Regions from separate parts of the Cobetia sp. MB87 genome, predicted to be linked through region 3. Evidence: predicted binding sites of a transcription regulator. Region 3 holds the regulator's gene; each other region holds the start of a gene.
The links. Region 3 encodes sigma-54, which starts transcription at its own class of promoters, with help from an activator protein. Its sites were predicted from a motif close to TGGCACNNNNNTTGCTNT; they were not measured.

Region 1 (5,018 bases), on a different contig from region 3:
GCGCCAGAGGCTCAGACGGCGTCCTTGCCGGTCTCGCCGGTACGGATGCGGATGACCTGCTCCAGCGGTGAGACGAAGATCTTGCCGTCGCCGATCTTGCCGGTGTTGGCGACATTGGTGATCGCCTCGATCACGGAATCGATCATGGCGTCATCCACCGCGACTTCCAGCTTCACCTTGGGAAGGAAGTCGACCACGTACTCGGCACCCCGATACAGCTCGGTGTGGCCCTTCTGGCGGCCGAATCCCTTGACCTCGGTCACGGTGATACCCTGCACGCCAATCTCCGACAGGGATTCGCGCACGTCGTCGAGCTTGAATGGCTTGATGATGGCAGTGACCAGTTTCATCGTCTCTCTCCTTGGGTGATGGTGCGGGTAACGAGGCCTGCTCGTCACGCCGGTCTCTGACTCAAGCATACACCGCTTATCCAGTCAGGAAAAAAGACTCCCGCCAGGTGGCGGGAGTCTTGATGCTGCAGGTGCTGTCGCGTTCAGGCTTACTTGCGGCTGGAGGTGAATTCCGGATAGGCCTCCATACCACATTCGGCCAGATCCACACCTTCGTATTCTTCTTCCTCGCTGACGCGAATCCCCATGATGGCCTTGATGATCAGCCACACCACGAAGCTTGCGATGAACACCCAGGCGAAGATGGAGGCGGCGCCCAGCAGCTGTGCGGAGAAGGTGGCATCGTCATTGGTCAGCGGCACGGCCAGCAGACCCCAGAGGCCGACCACACCGTGCACGGAGATGGCGCCGACCGGATCATCGATCTTCAGCTTGTCGAGACCGACGATGGAGAACACGACCAGCAGACCGCCGACGGCGCCGATCAGGGTGGCAGCACCGACGCTCGGTGCCAGCGGGCCAGCGGTGATGGCAACCAGGCCAGCCAGCGCGCCGTTGAGGGCCATGGTCAGGTCAGCCTTGCGGAACCACAGACGGGCGAGGATCAGCGCGGCGATGACACCACCACAGGCAGCGGCATTGGTGTTGACGAAGACCTGAGCGACCGCGTTGGCCTCATCGATGTTGGACAGCACCAGCTCGGAGCCGCCGTTGAAGCCCAACCATCCCAGCCACAGGATGAAGGTACCCAGCGTGGCCAGCGGCAGGTTGGCGCCCGGGATGGCATTGATCTCGCCGTTCTTGCCGTACTTGCCCTTGCGAGCGCCCAGCAGCAGCACGCCTGCCAGAGCGGCGGATGCGCCGGCCATGTGCACGATGCCGGAGCCGGCGAAGTCGCTGAAGCCCGCTGCGCTCAGGAAGCCGCCGCCCCAGGTCCAGTAACCCTGCACAGGATAGATGACGCCGGTCATGACCACGGCGAAGGCCAGGAAGGCCCACAGCTTCATGCGCTCGGCGACCGCACCGGAGACGATGGACATGGCGGTAGCCACGAACACGACCTGGAAGAAGAAGTCGGAACGTGCGCTGTAGTAGATGTCGCCACCGGAAGCGATCGCTTCCTCAGCGGTATTCTCGGCACCGATCAGGAAGCCCAGGCTCGGCAGGAAGCCGCCTTCGGCGCTCGAGTACATGATGTGGTAACCGACGACCATGTACATGGTGCAGGCGATGGCGAACAGCGCCACGTTCTTGGTCAGGATCTCGGTGGTGTTCTTGGCGCGGACCAGACCGGCCTCGAGCATGGCAAAGCCGGCTGCCATCCATAGCACCAGGGCGCCACAGACCAGGAAGTAGAAGGTATCAAGTGCGTACTTGACCTCGATGATCTCGTTCATGCGGGGTTCTCCTTGTTATTGTGCGCGGGGCTCAGACAGCGTCGGCGCCGCGTTCACCGGTGCGGATACGGATGACATCGTCCAGCGGAGTGACGAACAGCTTGCCGTCGCCGATCTTGCCGCTGTTGGCCGCCTGGGTGATGGCATCCAGTACCGATTCCACACTGCTGTCATCGACAGCCACTTCAATCTTGACCTTGGGAAGGAAGTCGACGACGTACTCGGCACCGCGATAAAGCTCGGTGTGCCCCTTCTGACGTCCGAAGCCCTTCACTTCGGTGACGGTAATCCCCTGCACGCCGTTGTCGGCCAGTGCTTCTCGCACGTCGTCCAACTTGAAGGGTTTGATGATGGCGGTGATCAGTTTCATGTGCTGCCCCCGTTCGCTACCGGAATGATCATTCTTGTTAAGCATGGCCAGTCAGATGAGCTGGCGGCCTGTTCCTGACAAGTGCATCGCACGAGATGTGCCATGCGGCTGAAAATCCTTGTAACTCATCTGGTTATCGCAGGATGGATGACAGTCTTACGGCCTGTGCAAAGATGGCTGAATCCGAAGGTCACCTGGCATGCACCGTAATGGTGCTGTTTCTGCGGCTTTGGATGTGGGGGCAAGTGCTAATGTGGTGCAGATGTGTGCCTGCCGATGAGGATTGTCTGGTGCAGGACGATGCGGGGCATGCACCCGTCTCCAGGGTTGCGTATCCTTGCAGCAGGACACGACGGCCCCATGTACAGGGGTGTCATCATTTTCTGACCGGCAGTCCGCACGACGCGGCTGCCGGCCCGCAACGGCTGAGGTGCAGCATGTTCAAGAATGACGTCATCGGGCGTATGGCCCAGCAGATCGGTGAGCGCCTGCAGGATGCCTCGCATGGCCCGGAAGAGTTGCAGAAGTCCGTGCAAGGGGTGATGCGCGGTGCCTTCGACCGCATGGAACTGGTTTCGCGTGAAGACTTCGACATCATGATGGATGTGCTGACGCGCACGCGCAGCCGCGTCGAGTCGCTGGAAAAGCAGGTCATCGCCCTTGAGGCACTGCTGGAGAAGCAGGGGCTGGTGGCGGGCAACGTGCCGGCAGCCGAGCCCGCCACGCCAGTGGATGATGAGGGGGAAGCCGCGGTAGCGAAGCGTGAAGCCGCCAGTCACGCCGCGGAGATCGAGCGCCAGCGCGACGCCTGACCCCCTCAGGTGACGGCTGAATCAAAACCGCCACGCCCTTTCGGGGCGTGGCGGTTTTTTGCGTCATGGGCGCCGCTGATTCCGGGAGCGGCCTCAGGCAGTCTGGGGTCGAGTGCCCAGCATCCAGCGTACCAGACCTACCACAGACGCGATGATCCAGAAGACCTCGATCACGAAGCTGGCGAGGTTGAAATTGATGCACAGGCTGATCAACAGCAGGATCGCCCCGCTCAGATTCATCAGGTTGTAGGTCAGGCTGCGGGCATCGAGTCTGCCTATCTGCAGCAGGAAGAAGGCGCCGACGACCAGAGTGGTGCCTAGCATGCCGATCACATCCGCCAGGGGTGCCAGCGGGGCAAGCATGTCTTGCATGGGTAGTGCTCCTGAAACAAGCCGAAGTCGTCCTGAATGGCTGGCCCTTTCCGTGGGTTGGACGATTCTCTGCCGCGCATCGGCGGCGTTCCGTGAGACAGCTTGGCGGTCGTCGCGGCCAGGCCGGGACAACCGATCAAATATACCGCAGTCCCGGTCTGGCGGCACTCTTGTGGCTCTCTCGAGGACGCTATCGCCCCTGTATGAGCACTTTCTTGGTGCAGGCAGGTAGCGAGTCGGCCCCACACCATGCCCGTGTGGCGTCTGCTGGCGCTGAAATGCGCCAAAACAGGCGCTTTTGCGTGGAAAGTACTGTCACAACCACTACTTTTAATTCGCCATGAGCGTTTGTTGGCCATGTCAGCGAGCGATCCGCCTCGCCATCCCCGGGCGCGTCGCGGCGCGTGAAGCTGAAATGGCAGACGTAGTCACAGCTGCAGGGCGCCAGACGCTCTCAATCACCAGGCAGCAGTAGGCCGTCACCAAGCGCCAGGGCCTGAGACTCCAGACCCTGAGCATCAACGACTCGATGCTCGTGCAAATTCTTCGAGTGCAGTGCTTGCGCCTTATCTGACCCCTTCCCGTCAGGCGCCTCATGAGCTCTTCTGGCTCAATCTTGTCTCTGATATGGCTTTCATCGCTCGACTGAGTCGAGTGTCCAAGTACCCTGCCTGCGCTTATTGGGTTTAATTTCTGTTGGCTGGTGCTTGTGAGTTGAGGCCGGGCTGTGGGTTGCCTGGTCTGGCGTTGGCTCGCTTGTTCATCGTTGGTGTCGGTGCCTTGAATGCTGAAATTTTGAGCGCTCAAAAAATGTCCACATTCGATGATTATGTAATGTTATCCACAGCCTGTTTGTGTGTTACGTATTCAGTAATTGCGTGAGGATGGGGCGTAATGGAAGTTACGAAATAGCGGCGAATATTGTCGCCGGAATACGCATTTACAGGCGGCGCATGGCCGTGTCGTGGTGGTATGCGAAGCTTTGCGGCAATTGTCGAGTGTCCAAGCGTTGAGGCGCTCGCCTTCTGGGGAGTATGAGGTTTGCCATGCTGAGAGGGTTGGCAGCGGTGTGTGCCTTCGCGCTCATGGCAGGCCAGTGCCTGCTCCGATTGCGCCGTGCAACTGAGAGGCGGCATCACGCAGGGAAGACTCATGTCATTGGCAATGTTGCGCACGCGCGCGTCACTTGGTCTCGAGGCACCGGAAGTTCAGGTGGAGGTACACCTCTCCAACGGCTTGCCGGGTCTGTCCATCGTCGGCTTGCCGGAAGCGGCGGTGAAGGAGAGTCGAGAGCGGGTGCGCAGTGCGCTGCTCAATGCCGGCTTCGAATTTCCGGCGCGCCGTATCACGCTCAATCTGGCGCCAGCGGACCTCCCCAAGGAAGGCGGTCGCTTCGATCTGCCGATTGCGCTGGGGATTCTGGTCGCCTCCGGGCAGATACCGGAAGAGGCCGTGGCAGCGATGGAGTGCCTCGGCGAGCTGGCGCTCGATGGCAGCATCCGTGCCGTCACCGGCGTGCTGCCAGCCGCACTCTGTTGTCGCAAGGCGGGGCGGACGCTGGTGGTACCGCGCGGCAATGCCGACGAGGCGGCGCTCGCCGAGGAGTTGGAGGTATTGGCGGTGGGCCATCTGCTGGAGTTGGTGGCCCACCTGCTGGGGCGCGAGCGCCTCACGCCGCATGTGTGCTCGATCATCCCCCAGGCGCGTCTGCCGGAGC
Region 2 (5,018 bases), on a different contig from region 3:
GCGGGATGATCGACAGTGGGATGTGCGTTACTCGAGCCAGTCACCGACGGGCATCAATCTGCCGGTGAAGGCCGGACTGGCACTGACCGTCAAGACACCGCGCAGCGTACCCTCCGGCTGTCGTATCGTCGGCGATGACGAAGGCTTGCCGCCGCTTGGCCATGTGGAAATCGAGCTTCATCGCTCGCCGGGCCATGTCAGTGATGCGCTGAGTGACTTCTGCGATCACCTGGAAGCCATCGTCACCGGCAAGGGCAAGCTTGAGAAGGTCGAGGCATTGGAGGCGTGTTCTCAGGAAAGTCCAGAGGTCAGCCCTCAGGCTGGCGTTGAGCCAGATATCGCGACAGCGCGCGAGACAGCGACCGCTGGTTGAGCAGTAGTGCCATGCCAGCGTTGCGAGCAGGTTGAGATGGTGAGCCTGGCGGGATATCGATTCATGGATTTGACCCGGAGACATATCAGCCAATGGGCGATGTAGCACCCGGCGTGGCTTGCGGCGTGTATGGCCTACGCGCCCCCAGAATGCCCGAGCGCTGGATGATCTCGGGCACGAAGGCTTCCTGACGATGCGCCATGATATGCACGCCGCTGACACCCTCGATCTCCCGTAATTGCTGGATCATCTCGATGCAGATATCACGGCCCTCCGCCTTTTGATTCTTGGCGCCCTTGAGGCGTTCGATCACCTGGTCCGGGATATGCACGCCGGGGACGTGTCGACGCATCCACTCGGCGGTGCGTGCCGAGGCCAGTGGGCCGACGCCGGGCAGGATGAAGCATTTCTCCACCAAGCCCAGATCACGGGCGCGATGCATGAAGTCCTGAAAGCGCGGCAGGTCGAAACAGTACTGTGTCTGGATGAACTGGGCGCCGGCGGCAATCTTCTTGGCCAGTCGATGAGGGCGAAACGCGAAGGGCGGGGCGAAGGGGTTGGCGGCGGCGCCCAGGAATACCTGAGGTGCTGAGGTCAGTGACCGGCCGCTTGCGAAGGCGTGCTTGTCACGCAGTCCGGCGACGATTTCCAGCAGCGACAGGGAATCGAGATCGAACACCGGCTTGGCCTCGGGGTGATCCCCGACCTGCACACCATCGCCAGTCAGACACAGCAGGTTGCGGATGCCCAGCGCCGAGGCCCCCAGCACATCGCCCTGGATGGCGATGCGGTTTCTGTCACGACAGGAGATCTGCATCACCGTTTCATGGCCTTCGCGGGCCAGCAGGGCACACATCGCCATGCTCGACATGTGGCAGTTGGCGCCCGAGCCATCGGTGGCGTTCATGGCATCCACATGGCCGGCAAACAGCTTCGCGCGCGCATGGACGTCCTGTGGATCGGCCGAGTCGGGCGGTGCCAGCTCAGCGGTGACGGCAAACTGACCGCTTCTGAGCACTCGCTCCAGGTGACCGACGTTGCCATCTCGCTCGGCAGGTGGCGCCTGGGTGTCGTCCGGGATAGTGAGTCTGGAGGTCATTTCAGGCTCTCTCGACGCTCAGCGGCTTGCCGAGCCACGCGCAGCCAGGATGAAGTGCCCTGCAGGCGATGGTCCACTGGCAACTGCACAATCTGGAGCGCGTCGCTGTTCTTCATCCGCTGGCTGCCTTCCCAGGCTTCCACCCAGACACAGCGCTTGTCGGGCTCGACTTCACAGTTGCCGTTCTGCATGACACCGCCGCAGGGGCCGTTGCGCAGGTTCTTGGGGCAGTTCATTGAGCAGGACATGCCGGTCGAACTCAGAATGCACTGGCCACACATCTGACAGTCAAACAGCAAGCCCTTGCAGGCTTGCTCCAGCCTGGCGACGGGCTTCTCGGCGCGTGCGTAACCGACGGACTTCCACAACGGCTGCAGTTTGATGATCACCGGCTCGACGGCCTGATAGGTGAGCTCCAGCAGTCGCGCGTGACGTGCGGCCCACAGACGAATCGAATACACGCATGCCTCCTGTCAAAACCTGGCGGGGGTAACGCCCTGGGCGTTTCAAAGCGCTATCTTCGCATGGCCGCTACCCGAGCCGACATCCCGTGGGCGACAGCGTCACTATCGAAAGGCGCAGGCCAAGGCGCAGGAGACGGGCCATGAAGGACTCATTGTTCGGCGGCGAGACTTTCAATGATGAAGCTCTCCATGGCCTGCGCCGCCGGCGACAGACTTGAGACCTTGCGGCTCGCGACTCACGGGGACCTTGGCCAGCGGGATGAAGCGCAGACGCTTGTATTCTTCGGGGAACGACTGTCGTGATGCTGGTGATGGAGTGACCGTCACTTTTGCATCGTGCCTTCCCCACCTTCTCTATTGATGTATCAGAGTGCTGCCATTGATTTCGGGATAATTTTTGTCTGCACCAGTCAAGGTCATGCTTTTGACTGGTAATCTCCTCATTGCGCCATCCTGGGGGGAGTTTTGTGCACGATATTCAGTAATTCACCTGTTTGGTGCAAATGGCTGGCTGGCATATTTTTGATTGCGCATATTTGGTGCGGCTTATATTCAAAACGATATCGAGATTTCCTTTTGGCTGAACGATGGCAACGCACGGCACCGATGTTTCGTGCGATTGCCTGCTTTGCTGGCACATCAATTGCACTACCTCAGTCGGGATAACAAGTACAACAAGACACGAGGGAATGTCGTGAACAAGAAAATCGCTGCCGCAATGCTGTCCGCCTGTGTCGGTTTCTCGCTGGCCAATGTCGCCCAGGCGGAAGAGGGGCCGATCAAGGTCGGCATCCTGCATTCACTGTCCGGCACCATGGCGATCAGTGAATCGACACTGAAAGACACCATGTTGATGCTGATCGAGAAACAGAACGAGAAGGGCGGGCTGCTGGGACGCAAGCTGGAGCCCGTCGTGGTCGACCCGGCCTCCAACTGGCCGCTGTTCGCCGAGAAGGCACGTGAGCTGCTGGCGCAGGACAAGGTCGACGTGATCTTCGGCAACTGGACGTCCGTCTCGCGCAAGTCGGTGCTGCCGGTGGTCGAGGAGCTCAACGGCCTGTTGTTCTATCCAGTGCAGTATGAGGGCGAGGAGTCCTCGGAGAATGTCTTCTATACCGGGGCGGCGCCCAATCAGCAGGCGATTCCGGCAGTGGATTATCTGATGAACGACGTGGGCGTGGAGCGCTGGGTGCTGGCAGGCACGGACTATGTCTATCCGCGTACCACCAACAAGATCCTGGCCGCCTACCTCAAGTCTCACGGTGTGGCCGACGAGGATGTGATGGTCAATTACACGCCCTTCGGTCATTCCAACTGGCAGTCCATCGTCTCGGACATCAAGTCCTTCGGCAGCGCCGGCAAGAAGACGGCCGTGGTGTCCACCATCAACGGCGATGCCAATGTGCCGTTCTATCGCGAGCTGGCCAACCAGGGCATCGATGCCGAGGACATTCCGGTGGTGGCCTTCTCGGTGGGCGAGCAGGAGCTATCGGGCATCGATACCGCACCGCTGGTCGGGCATCTCGCGGCCTGGAACTACTTCATGAGCGTGGACAGCGACACCAACTACGACTTCATCGATGAGTGGATCGCCTACACCGGCAAGGAAGATGCGGTCACCAATGACCCGATGGAAGCCCACTACATTGGCTTCAACATGTGGATGGAAGCCGCTCGCAAGGCGGGCAGTGTCGAGGTCGATGCGGTCAAGGACGCCATCATCGGCGTATCCGTTCCCAACCTGACCGGCGGCTACGCCACCATGATGCCCAACCATCACATCACCAAACCGGTGCTGATCGGCGAGATCCAGGACAACGGTCAGTTTTCCGTCGTCTGGCAGACCCCTTCCACCGTGGCAGGCGATGCCTGGTCAGACTATCTGGAAGGTTCCAAGGACCTGATCAGTGACTGGCGCAAACCGATGGAGTGCGGCAACTACAACGTCGTGACCCATTCCTGTGGGGCTCAACAGAACGTCGCCACGCAATGAGGCGTAGCACGTTCTGAGAGTGAGGCGGCGCGCATGTGAACCTGCGTGCCGCCTCGCTGAGTGTCGGCTCCGAGGTCGCGACGCCCTCGGAGACCGATGACGCCTTCGCGCGTTCACCATGGATGGCCTTCTTGATGTCTATCTCCGTTGCAATGATGTTCCGCTGGTGCTGGCAGAGGATGCTGCTGATCTGTCTTCTGTCCTTCCCCCTGTTTGCCGCTGCCCAGTCCGAATCCGCGACTGGGCAGTCAGCGCGTCTGTCTGACAGCGCTGCCCAGACCTTGCTGACCCGACTTGCCGAGGCGCGCAACCCTGCCAAGCGGGACGTGATCGATGAGATCGCCGTGAGCGGCGATGCGCGCGCGCGTGGTTGGCTGGAAGCCTTCTCCTCAAGCAAGCTGGCTCGCCTCAAGAGCGGCGAGCGTTTCCTGATCATCGACAACAATCGCGGCCGCGAATGGGCCGTTTCCGACGCCCTGTCCGGCGATTCCGCCGGCAAGGTCTCGCGGCGTGAACTCGAGACACTGCGCAGCAACAACTCGCTGCGTGGGCATATCGATGGCGTGCTATCGATGATCGACCTGTCGTCCCCGGAGGCCGAGGTCAGACTCGCGGCGGCGCGCGGCCTGCGCGGCAGTGTCGATGAGGCCATGGCCGAGCGGCTGCCGAGCCTGATCGAGCAGGAAGGCGATGACACTATCCGCGACACCCTGGCGGAGGCGCTCGCCATCCAGCAGCTGGAAGCCACTGGCGACCCTGCTGCGCTGGAGACGCTGTCCGGCAGCCTGAACGCCGCCGCCATCGCCGCCATCAATGGCGCCGCGGCGAGTGATGACCCGCAGCTGGCCCAGGCCGCCAAGGTGGCGCTGGCCGGTATCGAGCAGAAGCTGAAGCTCAACAGCGGGCTCGAGACGCTCTACTTCGGCCTCTCGCTGGGCTCGGTACTGGTACTCGCGGCCATTGGGCTTGCCATCACCTTCGGTGTCATGGGCGTGATCAACATGGCGCATGGCGAACTGATCATGCTGGGCGCCTACACCACCTGGGGTATGCAGCAGCTGCTGCCCGGGCAGCCGGGGCTGGCACTGC
Region 3 (5,018 bases):
CAGGCAGGCGCTCGGCGAAGTAGCTCGCCAGCTGCTCGCACAGGTAGACGCTGCGATGCTGGCCGCCGGTGCAGCCCACGGACACCGTCAGGTAGCTGCGATTGCTGTCCTGATAGGCGGGCAACCAGCGTTCCAGCCAGCCGGCGATATCGTCATGCATCGCCTGGACGGTGGGGTAGCGCTGCAGGAATTCCGCCACGCTGTCATCGCGACCGGTATCGCCGCGCAGGTTGATGTCCCAGTACGGGTTGGGCAGGCAGCGGGCATCGAACACCATGTCGGCGTCGGTCGGTACACCATGCTTGAAGCCGAAGGATTCAAAGGTCAGCGTCAGGTGGCGGGAGCTGTGCTGGGCGACCTGTTCGGTGATACGCGAGCGCAGGTCGTGCACGCTCAGGTTGGTCGAGTCAATGACCAGATCGGCCTTCTGGCGAATGGGGGCGAGCGTCTTCTGCTCGATCTCGATGGCCTCGGCCAGGGTGTGGTCGTTGTCGCGCGTCAGAGGGTGACGACGACGGGTCGCCGAGTAGCGTTCCAGCAGCACTCGTGAATCGGTGGTCAGGTAGACGACCTGGACGTCCATGCCGCTCTGGCGGACGCTGTCGAGCAATTCGGGGAAGCGGGTCAAGGCTTCCGGCAGGTTGCGGGCATCGATGGAAACCGCGATGCGCCGGCGCGCCGGGCTGTCCTTTTCGAGCTGATCGACCAGTGGCGCCAGCAGCATGCCGGGCAGATTGTCGATGGCATAGTAGCCAATATCTTCCAGCGCCTGGAGCGCGATGGACTTCCCGGAGCCGGAGCGGCCGCTGATGATCACGATCTTCATGAAGTGCTCTCCAAGGGCGAGGTCAACGTCGAAAGAATGCAGGGGTGGGGCAGAAGGCTGCCCGCTATCAGTGCGCTGTACGTCGGCCGATGGGAGGCCAGCAAGACGAAAGCCCGGACGATGTCCGGGCCTGTCATTCAGCGCGCCGGTAATTCGGCGATGGCTTGGGTCAATGCCTCAAAGAGTGCACGCTGGCTGTCTGCCTGGCGCAGAGCCGAGCGATTGGTCGGGGAATTGAGCAATTCCGCGACCTGCCCGAGCAGCGTCAGATGGGTCTCATCCGCTTCCTCAGGTACCAGCAGCACGAACAGCAGATCGATGGGTTCTCCGTCGATGGCATCGAAGTCGATGGGTTCACCGAGCTTCAGAAACGCAGCGATTGGCGTCTTGCAATGCGGGCTGCGTGCATGGGGCACGGCCACACCGTGGCCAATGCCGGTCGACCCCAGTCTCTCGCGCCCGATCAGGCGCGAGAAGACTTCCTGGCTATCCAGGCTGGGAATGTTCTGTGCGATGAAGGTGCTGAAGAATTCAAGCACCCGCTTCTTGCTCCCCCCGGGGACACCGTAAAGCGTGCGCTCGGGGGGAAGGATCTGATCAAGTGTCATGGCTGAAGGTCAACGGGTCCCGGTGCCCTGAGAGCGAGCCTGGGACTTTTCCTTGTGTTTGACCAGCTGGCGATCCAGCTTGTCGGCGAGCGCGTCGATGGCAGCGTACATGTTGGGGTCTTCTGCCAGGGCGTGGAGGTCAGCGCCTGCCGCGTGCAAGGTGCAGGCAGCCTGCTGGCGCTCCTTCTCGATCGACAGTGTCACCTGAACATTGGTGATGTTGTCGTAATGCCGTTCGAGGCGAGCGAGCTTCTCGTTGACGTAATCGCGGAGAGGATCGGTAAGTTCCACATGATGCCCGGTGATATTCACTTGCATGGACACGCTCCTTTATCCAGCGGGTTGCCATTCAATTGTAACCCTTTTTGACTACGAGCAAACCCTGATCGGACGCTCTGCAACAGGCTTGACGGCCACCGTCTGGTGATGTTTTCGCACCCTTGCCAGTGGCGTCAGATGTCGTGAGCGTCTGTACCGACAATGCCCAAGCTTTGCGCAAAGATCAACGCTGCGCTGCATCGTGGCTCAGTGCTTGTCTTCAACTCAGTGAGGGGTAACGGAGTGGACTTCAAGGCAGCGTCTGATGGGTGGTGCGTGAAAGACGCGCAAGAAGGCGGGTTTTCGTCGCCAATCCCTGCATGTACGTCGCCTTTCAGGCGCTTCGATTGTGTGGAGCAAGCGGCCTGTCGGAGAGGTCATCAAGTGTTATCCACGTGCAACAGGCGCAAAAGTGACTTTAAAAACATGCGATTGACGGAGAATGGCACTACCGGAGCGGCAGATTTTTGCCATCATCCTGTGCTCCGTCATTGGCCATGATGGGGCATTGACGAGCGGTTGGCGGGGTGACAGGGCGCGCGACAGGCGCCCGATACCCGCGAAGTCAGAAGCTGGCGAGCGGAAGATCCAGCGCTTGAAGTTGGCGGCGGCTGCCATTGCAGAGGTGAGGGCATGGCAGCCGCAGGTGACGCGTCAGGCCAGACGCTTGCGCTCGCTGGAGGACGGGATGCCCATCGCTTCGCGATACTTGGCCACGGTACGGCGTGCGACCTCGATGCCATCGCTGGCGAGCAGATCGACCAGTCGAGAGTCGGAGAGAGGCTTGCGGGCCGGCTCTTCCGCGATCAGCTTGCGGATACGGGCACGAATGGCGGTGCTTGAGTGGGCGTCGCCACTGCCACTGCCACCGACCTGGCTCGAGAAGAAGAACTTGAGCTCGAAGACGCCGCGCGGGGTGTGGATATACTTCTGGGTCGTGACCCGCGAGATGGTCGATTCGTGCATCTCGACCACTTCGGCGATGTTGGCCAGAATCAGCGGCTTCATGCCTTCCTCGCCTTGCTCGAGGAAGTCGATCTGACGCGCCATGATCTCGCGGCCGACCTTGAGCAGGGTGTCATTGCGCGATGACAGGCTCTTCATCAGCCAGCGCGCTTCCTGCAGGTTGTCCTTGAGGAAGGTGTTGTCGGCGGACTTGTCGGCACGCTTGATCAGCGCGGCGTATTCCGGTTGGATGCGCAGCTTGGGCAGCGCTTCCGGGTTGAGCTCGACCTGCCAGCCATGGCGGGTATGGCGCACCAGCAGATCAGGGATCACGTAATCGCTGGCGGGCTCGCCCCAGGCGGATGCCGGACGCGGATCGAGCGCGCGCACCAGGCGGATGACGTGATCCAGCTCGTCATCGTCAAGGCTCAGGCGGCGCTTGAGCAGCTTGCGGTCATCGTTGCCCAGAGCCTCGAGGAATTGACGTACCAGGCGTCGCGCCTGCGCCAGCAGCGGCAGGTCATCCGGTAACAGTGCCAGTTGCAGCAGCAGACACTCGCGCAGATCACGGGCGAAGACGCCGGTCGGGTCGAATTGCTGCAGACGCAGCAATACCTGCTCGAGCTCGGAGGCCTTGAGGCCGGGCAGGCCCTGGCCACGCAGGCCATCGACCAGCTCGTCGAGTGACAGGCTCAGATAGCCGGCTCCGTCGACGGCATCGATCAGGCTCTCCGCCATCTGGCGTTCACGACCATCGAGGTCGGTCATCGCCAGCTGCCAGCGCAGGTGGTCCTGCAGGCTCTCGACACTGGTATTGCGATCGAAGTCCGGCCCTTCTTCGCTCCCGCTGCCACTGCCGGAGCTGGTCAGGCTACCGGCGTGGTCCTGGTAGAGGTCCGACCAGTCACTGTCGAGGGGGTATTCCTCGGGAATCTCGCTCGAGGAGTCGGCAGTGGAGATCTCGCTCGAATCCTGTGTCTCGACGACATCCAGCGACTCGTAGTCCTCGTCGAGCTCCAACATGGGGTTGGACTCGAGGGCTTGCTGAATCTCCTGACGCAGGTCGAGCGTCGACAGCTGCAGCAGCTGGATCGCTTGCTGAAGCTGCGGCGTCATGGTCAGCGAGGTGCCGAGGCGGAGTTGCAGGGTGGGTTTCATGGAGTCAGTCAATTCACGGCAAAGGAACGTGCTTACTACGCTATACCGTGACTCGGGGCACTGACAAGTGGTTGCCGTGAATATTCAAGCAACTTGCATGCCATGTTTCCACCAAGGTGGTATGGACGTCATGCATGCGTCTGATGTCAGACATGAAAAAGCCGCTACGCGATAAAATCACGCAGCGGCTTTTGAAGCTTTCGCCTCCGGTGGGGCTCAGCGTATCTGCTGACCCTAGAGCTTGAACTCGTGGCCCAGGTAGACGTCGCGCACCTGCTGGTTGGCCAGGATGGAGTCCGCGTCACCGTGGGCGATGATCTGGCCATCGCCGACGATATAGGCGGTATCGCAGATATCGAGTGTCTCGCGCACGTTGTGGTCGGTGATCAGCACGCCGATGCCACGATCGCGCAGTTGGCGCACGATGCTCTTGATCTCGCCCACCGAGATGGGGTCGACGCCGGCAAAGGGCTCATCGAGCAGCACGAAGTCCGGCTCGGTGGCCAGTGCCCGGGCGATCTCGACCCGTCGACGCTCCCCGCCGGACAGGCTCATGCCGGCGCTGGCGCGGATGTGCGTGATGCTGAATTCCTCGAGCAACTCTTCAAGGCGTGCCTTGCGGCCATTGCGATCCAGGTCCTTGCGGGTCTCCAGAATCGCCATGATGTTGTCGGCCACCGACAGCTTGCGGAAGATCGATGCCTCCTGCGGCAGATAGCCGATGCCGGCGCGTGCACGCTGATGCATGGCGGCAGCGGAGAGGTCCTTGTCATCGATGGAGACGTTGCCGGCATCGGCGCGCACCAGCCCGACGATCATGTAGAACGAGGTCGTCTTGCCGGCGCCGTTGGGGCCCAGCAGGCCGACGATGTCGCCCTGGCGGATCTCCAGCGAGATGTCCTTGACCACCTTGCGGCCCTTGTAGGCCTTGGCCAGATGGCGAGCGCTCAGCGTACGCGGAGTAGCAGTCATGACTCAGTTTTCCTTGCTGGCATTGGCGCCACGCGGCGTCAGAGTCATGTGCACGCGACCGCCTTCGGTCTGCTGTGCCGTCTTGCTGTTGTTGGCGTTCACCTGGCGCTTGTCGAGGAAGTACTCCACGTAGCCGCCTTCGAAGGTATCATCGCCTTTTTCGAGCCGCGCATTGCCGACCAGCTCCACGC

Region 1: a site for sigma-54 is predicted at 2,203-2,220, ahead of CDPAHKCJ_RS05995 (P-II family nitrogen regulator). Genes of this name have one in related genera too.
Region 2: a site for sigma-54 is predicted at 2,569-2,586, ahead of urtA (urea ABC transporter substrate-binding protein). Genes of this name have one in related genera too.

What each region holds. Positions count from the first base shown of each region.
Region 1 is NZ_VFBC01000006.1:115,746-120,763, reverse strand. It holds gene glnK (P-II family nitrogen regulator) at 12-350, opposite strand; gene CDPAHKCJ_RS06000 (ammonium transporter) at 500-1,747, opposite strand; gene CDPAHKCJ_RS05995 (P-II family nitrogen regulator) at 1,779-2,117, opposite strand; gene CDPAHKCJ_RS05990 (accessory factor UbiK family protein) at 2,555-2,929, shown strand; gene CDPAHKCJ_RS05985 (hypothetical protein) at 3,023-3,301, opposite strand; gene CDPAHKCJ_RS05980 (YifB family Mg chelatase-like AAA ATPase) at 4,454-5,018, shown strand, end outside.
Region 2 is NZ_VFBC01000003.1:54,457-59,474, reverse strand. It holds gene CDPAHKCJ_RS01810 (LysR family transcriptional regulator) at 1-373, shown strand, start outside; gene CDPAHKCJ_RS01805 (methylenetetrahydrofolate reductase) at 459-1,472, opposite strand; gene CDPAHKCJ_RS01800 (methylenetetrahydrofolate reductase C-terminal domain-containing protein) at 1,469-1,933, opposite strand; gene urtA (urea ABC transporter substrate-binding protein) at 2,655-3,929, shown strand; gene urtB (urea ABC transporter permease subunit UrtB) at 4,109-5,018, shown strand, end outside.
Region 3 is NZ_VFBC01000007.1:126,698-131,715, forward strand. It holds gene rapZ (RNase adapter RapZ) at 1-826, opposite strand, end outside; gene CDPAHKCJ_RS06605 (PTS sugar transporter subunit IIA) at 964-1,434, opposite strand; gene raiA (ribosome-associated translation inhibitor RaiA) at 1,444-1,752, opposite strand; gene CDPAHKCJ_RS06615 (RNA polymerase factor sigma-54) at 2,407-3,855, opposite strand; gene lptB (LPS export ABC transporter ATP-binding protein) at 4,090-4,827, opposite strand; gene lptA (lipopolysaccharide transport periplasmic protein LptA) at 4,831-5,018, opposite strand, start outside.